3 regions of the Streptomyces sp. NPDC088785 genome follow, and region 3 is predicted to be linked to each of the others. Evidence: riboswitches for the same ligand, from Rfam matches in the RefSeq annotation. Region 3 holds a riboswitch; each other region holds the start of a gene.
The links. A riboswitch is a leader RNA that binds a small molecule or an ion and turns the genes downstream of it on or off. The one in region 3 is predicted to bind thiamine pyrophosphate.

Region 1: another riboswitch for thiamine pyrophosphate. It lies ahead of ACIP5K_RS28585 (thiamine ABC transporter substrate binding subunit); the one in region 3 lies ahead of thiO (glycine oxidase ThiO).
Region 2: another riboswitch for thiamine pyrophosphate. It lies ahead of thiC (phosphomethylpyrimidine synthase ThiC); the one in region 3 lies ahead of thiO (glycine oxidase ThiO).

Annotation. Positions count from the first base shown of each region.
Region 1 is NZ_JBIVKH010000013.1:132,492-134,748, forward strand. Features, by position in the region: gene ACIP5K_RS28585 (thiamine ABC transporter substrate binding subunit) at 1-714, opposite strand, end outside; TPP riboswitch at 796-914, opposite strand; gene rlmN (23S rRNA (adenine(2503)-C(2))-methyltransferase RlmN) at 939-2,045, opposite strand.
Region 2 is NZ_JBIVKH010000003.1:253,104-255,360, forward strand. Features, by position in the region: gene thiC (phosphomethylpyrimidine synthase ThiC) at 1-841, opposite strand, end outside; TPP riboswitch at 834-989, opposite strand; gene ACIP5K_RS11750 (YibE/F family protein) at 1,061-2,257, shown strand, end outside.
Region 3 is NZ_JBIVKH010000002.1:637,425-639,681, reverse strand. Features, by position in the region: gene ACIP5K_RS08540 (NAD(P)/FAD-dependent oxidoreductase) at 1-758, opposite strand, end outside; partial or broken gene ACIP5K_RS08535 (hypothetical protein) at 862-1,197, opposite strand; TPP riboswitch at 1,251-1,364, shown strand; gene thiO (glycine oxidase ThiO) at 1,362-2,257, shown strand, end outside.

The DNA.
Region 1 (2,257 bases), on a different contig from region 3:
CGGCCGGTCGCCGCCGGCCTTCTTCCCGCCGGCGCTCCCGCTGAACTCCTCGTTGTAGGCCTGCTCCCAGCCGTCGACGACCTTCACGCCGTTGGCCTTGAGCTTCTTCCAGTACGCCTGCCAGCCGTCGTCGCCGTACCGCGCGGCCGTACCGAGCAGGAAGCCGAGGCCGGGCGAGGAGGTGGACGCGTTCTCGGTGACGAGGAGGTTCTTGTACGCGGGCTCGGCCAGGTCGGCGAAGGAGGCCGGCGGGGTCAGCCGGTGGTCGGCGAAGTACTTCTTGTCGTAGTTGACGCAGATGTCGCCGGTGTCGATCGGCGTGACCCGGTTCCTGCCCGCGTCGAGCTGGTAGCGGCGCTCGACCTGGTCCAGGCCCTTGGCCTTGTACGGGGCGAAGACGCCGTTGTCGAGGGCGCGGGAGAGCAGGGTGTTGTCGACGCCGAAGAAGACGTCGCCCTGCGGGTTGCCCTTGGACAGGATGGCCTTGTTGACGGCCTGCCCGGCGTCGCCGTCCTTGAGGACCCTGACCCGGTAGCCGGACGACTTCTCGAAGTCGGCGAGCACGTCCTTGGAGACGGCCCACGAGTCGTGGCTGACGAGCGTGACGGTCTTGGAGCCGCCGCCCCCGCCCGCGGTGTCCGAGGACGACCCGCACGCGGACAGCGAGACCAGGCCGAGGCCGACCGCCACGGCCACGTATGTCTTCTTGCTCACTTGGTTTTCCTCCTGGGGGTGTCCAGGAAGAGACGCGGCCCTGCCCGGGGACCTCGACGGTCCCGGGGCAGGGCGCAACAGCTTGAGTGGTGACCGAACTTCCTACCCAGAATGACCTGGGCAAGGTTCAGAGGGTCTGCGGCCCGCCATGTGTCTGGCTACCGCACTCTCAGCGCTGTGGCGCTCCCCTGTCGGAATATGAAGATGTGTGTACGGGTCCCAGGCTACCGCTCGGTCGCGGCGAGCTGGCCACACGCCCCGTCGATCTCCTGACCGCGGGTGTCGCGGACGGTCACGGGCACCCCGTGCGCGGCGATGGCCTCGACGAACGCCTTCTCGTCCTCGGGCCGCGACGCCGTCCACTTCGACCCGGGCGTCGGGTTCAGCGGGATGAGGTTGACGTGCACCGGCTTGCCGCGCAGCAGCCGGCCGAGCCGGTCACCGCGCCACGCCTGGTCGTTGATGTCCCGGATGAGCGCGTATTCGATGGAGAGCCGGCGCCCGGACTTGGCCGCGTACTCCCATCCGGCGTCGAGGACCTCGCGCACCTTCCACCGGGTGTTGACCGGTACGAGGGTGTCGCGCAGCTCGTCGTCGGGCGCGTGCAGCGAGATGGCGAGCCGGCACTTGAAGCCCTCGTCGGAGAACCGGTGGATCGCGGGCACGAGCCCCACGGTCGACACGGTGATCCCGCGCTGGCTCAGCCCGAGGCCGTCCGGCTCGGGGTCGGTGAGCGCGCGAATGGACTGCACGACCCGCTTGTAGTTGGCGAGCGGCTCGCCCATCCCCATGAACACGATGTTGGACAGCCGCGCGGGACCGCCCGGGATCTCCCCGTCGCGCAGGGCGCGCATCCCGTCGACGATCTGGTGCACGATCTCGCCGGTCGACAGGTTCCGGTCGAGGCCGGCCTGCCCGGTGGCGCAGAACGGGCAGTTCATCCCGCACCCGGCCTGCGACGAGATGCACATCGTCACCCGGTCCGGGTACCGCATGAGGACCGACTCGACGAGCGTGCCGTCGAACAGGCGCCACAGCGTCTTGCGCGTGGTGTCCTGGTCGGTCGACAGGTGCCGCACGACGGTCATCAGCTCGGGCAGCAGCGCCTCCCGCAGCTTCTCGCGCGACGCGGCGGGGATGTCGGTCCACTGCTCGGGGTCGTGCGCGTACCGCGCGAAGTAGTGCGTCGACAGCTGCTTGGCACGGAACGGCTTCTCGCCGACAGCGGCGACAGCCTCCTTCCGCTCCGCAGGAGTCATATCGGCAAGGTGCCGCGGCGGCTTCTTGGCTCCGCGGGGGGCGACAAAGGTGAGTTCTCCGGGCTTAGGCATGGCTGTACCAGTGTCGCAGATGGATGGGGGTGACCTGGGGCCGTCGCGCTGGGGGCCGGTCACTGTCGGTCGCCGGTGGTCGCGGACGCACGACTTCGGAGTCCCGACCCGCTCGGCTCATCCATGCTCGGACCAGCCGGCATCGCGGTCGACGGCACGACGTACCGCTAACGCCTGCGCGGCCGGCCGACGACGTACAGCCGGGGCCTTCG
Region 2 (2,257 bases), on a different contig from region 3:
TGTAGATCTCCCAGGTCAGCTCCTCGGCCCGGCCGTCGACCTTTTCGAGGGCCTGGTAGAGCGGCACGGTGCCGATCGGGACGGGGGAGTTGCGCAGCACCCACTCGCGCGTGGTGTGGATGTTGCGGCCGGTGGAGAGGTCCATGACGGTGTCGGCGCCCCAGCGGGTCGCCCAGGTCATCTTCTCCACCTCCTCCTCGATGGACGAGGTGACGGCGGAGTTGCCGATGTTGGCGTTGACCTTCACCAGGAACCGCTTGCCGATGATCATCGGCTCGATCTCCGGGTGGTTCACGTTCGCGGGCAGCACGGCGCGGCCCGCGGCGATCTCCTCGCGGACGATCTCGGGCGCGACGTTCTCCCGGAGGGCCACGAACTCCATCTCCGGGGTGATCTCGCCCCGGCGTGCGTACGCGAGTTGGGTCACCGCCTGCCCGGCGCGGCCGCGGCGCGGCTGGCGCGGGCGGCCGGGGAAGACCGCGTCCAGGTTGCGCAGTCCGCCGCGCGGCGAGGTGTGCTTGATGCCGTCGTCCTCGGGGCGGACGGGGCGTCCCGCGTACTCCTCGGTGTCGCCGCGGGCAATGATCCAGTTCTCCCGCAGGGGGGCCAGCCCCCGGCGGACATCGGTGTCGACGGTCGGATCGGTGTACGGGCCCGAGGTGTCGTACAGCGTGACCGACTGCCCGTTGGTGAGATGCACCTGACGGACCGGCACCTTGAGGTCGGGGCGCGAGCCCGCGGGGCCCGTCACGTATCCCTTGTGCCAGCCGATGGACTTCCCGGCCTCCCCGGGGTTCTCACCCTGGTCGAAGGCAGGCGTGCGTGCGTCCGTTGTGGTCATGAGACCTACTCCCTACGCCGGCATTACCCGGTAACAGGTTCGGCGGTCGACGCAGCCGTCCTCATCCGCGTGTTTCACGTGAAACACGCCGTGTGATGAAGGTCAGCGCCCTCTCAGCCCGGTGCTCCGAGCTCCCGCGTGTGCAAAGGTGCCTCCACGCTAGCGCCCCTTCGGACGCGTTGAACAGAGGGCCCCCGTCGTTCTTGCGATGATCGGTCGGTGACCAGCACCCAGCAGCCGCCTCCGCCGCCCTCGCCGCCCCATGGACACGGCCCGTCCGAGGGAGGGCACGGCCACTCCCACAGTCACGGGCCGGCGGCCCCGGTCTCCCGGCACCTGCGGAAGGTCATCGCGGCGGTCCTGATCCCGTTCTCCGTGGCGGTGGTGGTGGGCCTCGCGGTGCTGTGGCCCGGCGGCGCGCCGTCCCACCAGCGCACGGGGGTCGGCTTCGACCGGCAGACGCAGCAGGCCACGGTGGCCGCCGTCGAGAAGGTCTCCTGTGCGTCCGTGAACGCCTCGGGGAACGCCCCGGCCGGTGACGCCTCCACGGCCGAGGGGTCCGCCGCGCGGCAACAGGCCCGCGGCACCTGCGAGAACGCGACGATCCGGATCAACACCGGCAAGGACAGGGGCCGTACGTTCACGGAGGTCGTCCAGCCGGACTCGCCACGGCAGTTGCGCGGGGGCCAGAAGGTGATCGTGGCCTACGCGCCGGACGCCCCGGAGAATTTGCAGTACTCGGTCACCGATGTGAATCGCAAGATCCCGATGGTGCTGCTGGCCGGGATCTTCGCCCTGGCCGTGGTGCTGGTCGGGCGGCTGCGGGGCGTCATGGCGCTGGTCGCGCTCGCGGTCAGCTTCCTGGTGCTGACGCTCTTCATCCTGCCCGCGATCCTCCAGGGCTCGAATCCCCTGGTGGTGGCGGTCGTCGGGGCCAGCGCCATCATGCTGATCGCCCTCTACATGTGCCACGGCCTGTCGGCGCGGACCTCCGTCGCCGTCCTGGGCACCCTGGTCTCCCTGGTGCTGATCGGGCTGCTGGGCTCGCTGTTCATCGGCTGGGCCGCTCTGACCGGCAACACGGACGACAACACCGGCCTGATCCACGGGCTGTATCCGGACATCGACATGAGCGGGCTGCTGCTGGCCGGCGTCATCATCGGCTCGCTCGGCGTGCTCGACGACGTGACCGTCACCCAGACGTCGGCGGTCTGGGAGCTGCACGAGGCCAACCCGTCGATGGGCTGGCGCGGCCTGTACCGCGCGGGCATCCGGATCGGCCGCGACCACATCGCGTCGGTCGTCAACACCCTGGTCCTGGCGTACGCGGGCGCTGCGCTGCCGCTGCTGCTGCTGTTCTCGATCGCGCAGAGCAGCGTGTCGGACGTGGCCAACAGCGAGCTGGTGGCCGAGGAG
Region 3 (2,257 bases):
ATGCCGGAGCCGGCCAGCCAGCGGGTGGCGGGGCGGGCGCCGATGCCGATGACGACCGCGCCCGCGGGCAGCCGCGTGCCGTCGTCCAGGACGACGGTGCCGGGTTCGATGCGCTCCACGCGCGCGTGGGTGCGCAGTTCCGCGCCCGAGTCCGCGTACCAGGCCGCCATGGGGGCGGCCATCTCGGCGGGCAGCGCGCCGGCCAGCGGGCGCTCGGCCGCCTCGACGACGGTGACCCGGCAGCCGGCCTCGCGCGCGGCGGTGGCGAACTCGGCGCCGATCCAGCCCGCTCCGACGACGACCACGTCGTGCTGCTCGGCGAGGACGGGCCGCAGCCGCGCGGCGTCGTCGAGGGTGCGCAGCAGGTGCACGCCGGGCACGCCCTCGGTGTGCGGCAGGCGGACCGGTTCGGCGCCGGTGGCGACGACCAGGACGTCGTACGGGACGGGGCCCCGGTCGGTGTCCAGCGCGTGGTCGCCGGGGCGCAGGCCGGTGACCTCGCGGCCCAGCTCCAGGCCGACGCCGAGCGCCTCGAAGTCGACGTCGAAGGCGGAGCCCTCGGCCTTGCCGAGCAGCACCGCCTTGGACAGCGGCGGCCGGTCGTAGGGCTGGTGGGGCTCGGCGCCGATCAGCGTGACCGTGCCGGGGAAGCCCTGTTCGCGCAGGGCCACCGCCGTCTGCACTCCGGCCATGCCCGCGCCGACGATGACGACGCGCCGTCGCGCCGAAGCCGTGGTCCCGCTCTGCTGCTCGCTCACGGGATCACCTTAGGCACCTGATCTTGCGTCAGTCAGCGGAGCGGGCCACACGGGCGCCGTGACGTCCTGCACACGTGTCACCGGGTTTGAAACCGGCGACCGGTGCGATCTCCTCGACGACGCTGGTCCCGCGGCCCTCCTGGGACTCCCACCGCCAGGTCTCGTCGAGCCGTACCCGCCCGTCGGGCAGGTCGGACACGACGGAGCGGCAGTGGCCCGAGGACGTGGTCCCGTCGGTCCTCAGCTGGACGTAGCGGAAGTCCAGGCGGTCGCCGGAGCGGGTGCCCACGAGGTGCCCGCGGACGATGTCGCCGCCCCGGTAGTCGGCCCAGATCCGGCCGTCGTCCTCGTGGTAGGCGAAGCGGGTGCCGGTCCCCACCTGGCCCGGCGCCTGGTCGGCGACCGGGGCGAGGACGAGACCGTCGAGCGAGCGGGCCACGGGCGAGGGCTCCCTTTACTTGCGCGGGGACCGAAGGGCTAGGGTGGCCACCGTAGAGCACTCGCGGGAGCCCGTACGCAGCGGGCTGAGAGGGAGGCTGGGACGGCCTCCGACCGTACGAACCTGATCCGGGTCATGCCGGCGAAGGGAGGGGCTGGACGCCCATGTCGCGTACCTCATCGGGGGTTTCGAAGAAGCCTCCCGCCACCGACGTCCTCGTCGTCGGGGGCGGCATCATCGGTCTGGTCACCGCGTGGCGGGCCGCCCAGCGCGGGCTGTCCGTCGCGGTCGTCGACCCCGAGCCGGGCGGCGGGGCCGCCCAGGTGGCGGCCGGGATGCTGGCCGCCGTCACGGAACTGCACTACGGCGAGCAGACGTTGCTGGGCCTGAACGTCGCCTCGGCGCGCCGCTATCCGCGGTTCGTCGCCGAGCTGTCCGAGGCGAGCGGCCAGGACCTCGGCTACCGCGCGTGCGGCACGCTCGCCGTCGCGCTCGACGCCGACGACCGGGCGCACCTGCGCGAACTGCACGCGCTCCAGACGAAGTCGGGGCTGGAGTCCGCGTGGCTGTCGGGCCGTGAGTGCCGCCGCCTGGAGCCGATGCTCGCGCCGGGCGTGCGCGGGGGCCTGCGGGTCGACGGTGACCACCAGATCGACCCGAGGAGGCTCGCGAGCGCCCTGCTGACGGCCTGCGGGCGGGCCGGTGTGGTCCTGCACCGGACGTGGGCCGAGCGGCTGCGGGTCGCCCGGGACCGGGCCCGCGGGGTCACCCTCGCCGACGGCACGGAGCTCGACGCCGCCCAGGTGGTGCTGGCGGCCGGCAGCCGCAGCGGGCAGCTCGCGGGCGTCCCCGACGAGGTGCTGCCGCCGGTGCGCCCGGTCAAGGGGCAGGTGCTGCGGCTGACCGTGCCGCGGCGGTACGCGCCGTTCCTGAGCCGCACCGTGCGCGCCGTGGTCCGCGGCAGCCACGTCTATCTGGTGCCGCGGGTCGACGGCGAACTGGTGGTCGGCGCGACCACCGAGGAGCTGGGCTGGGACACCACGGTCACGGCGGGCGGGGT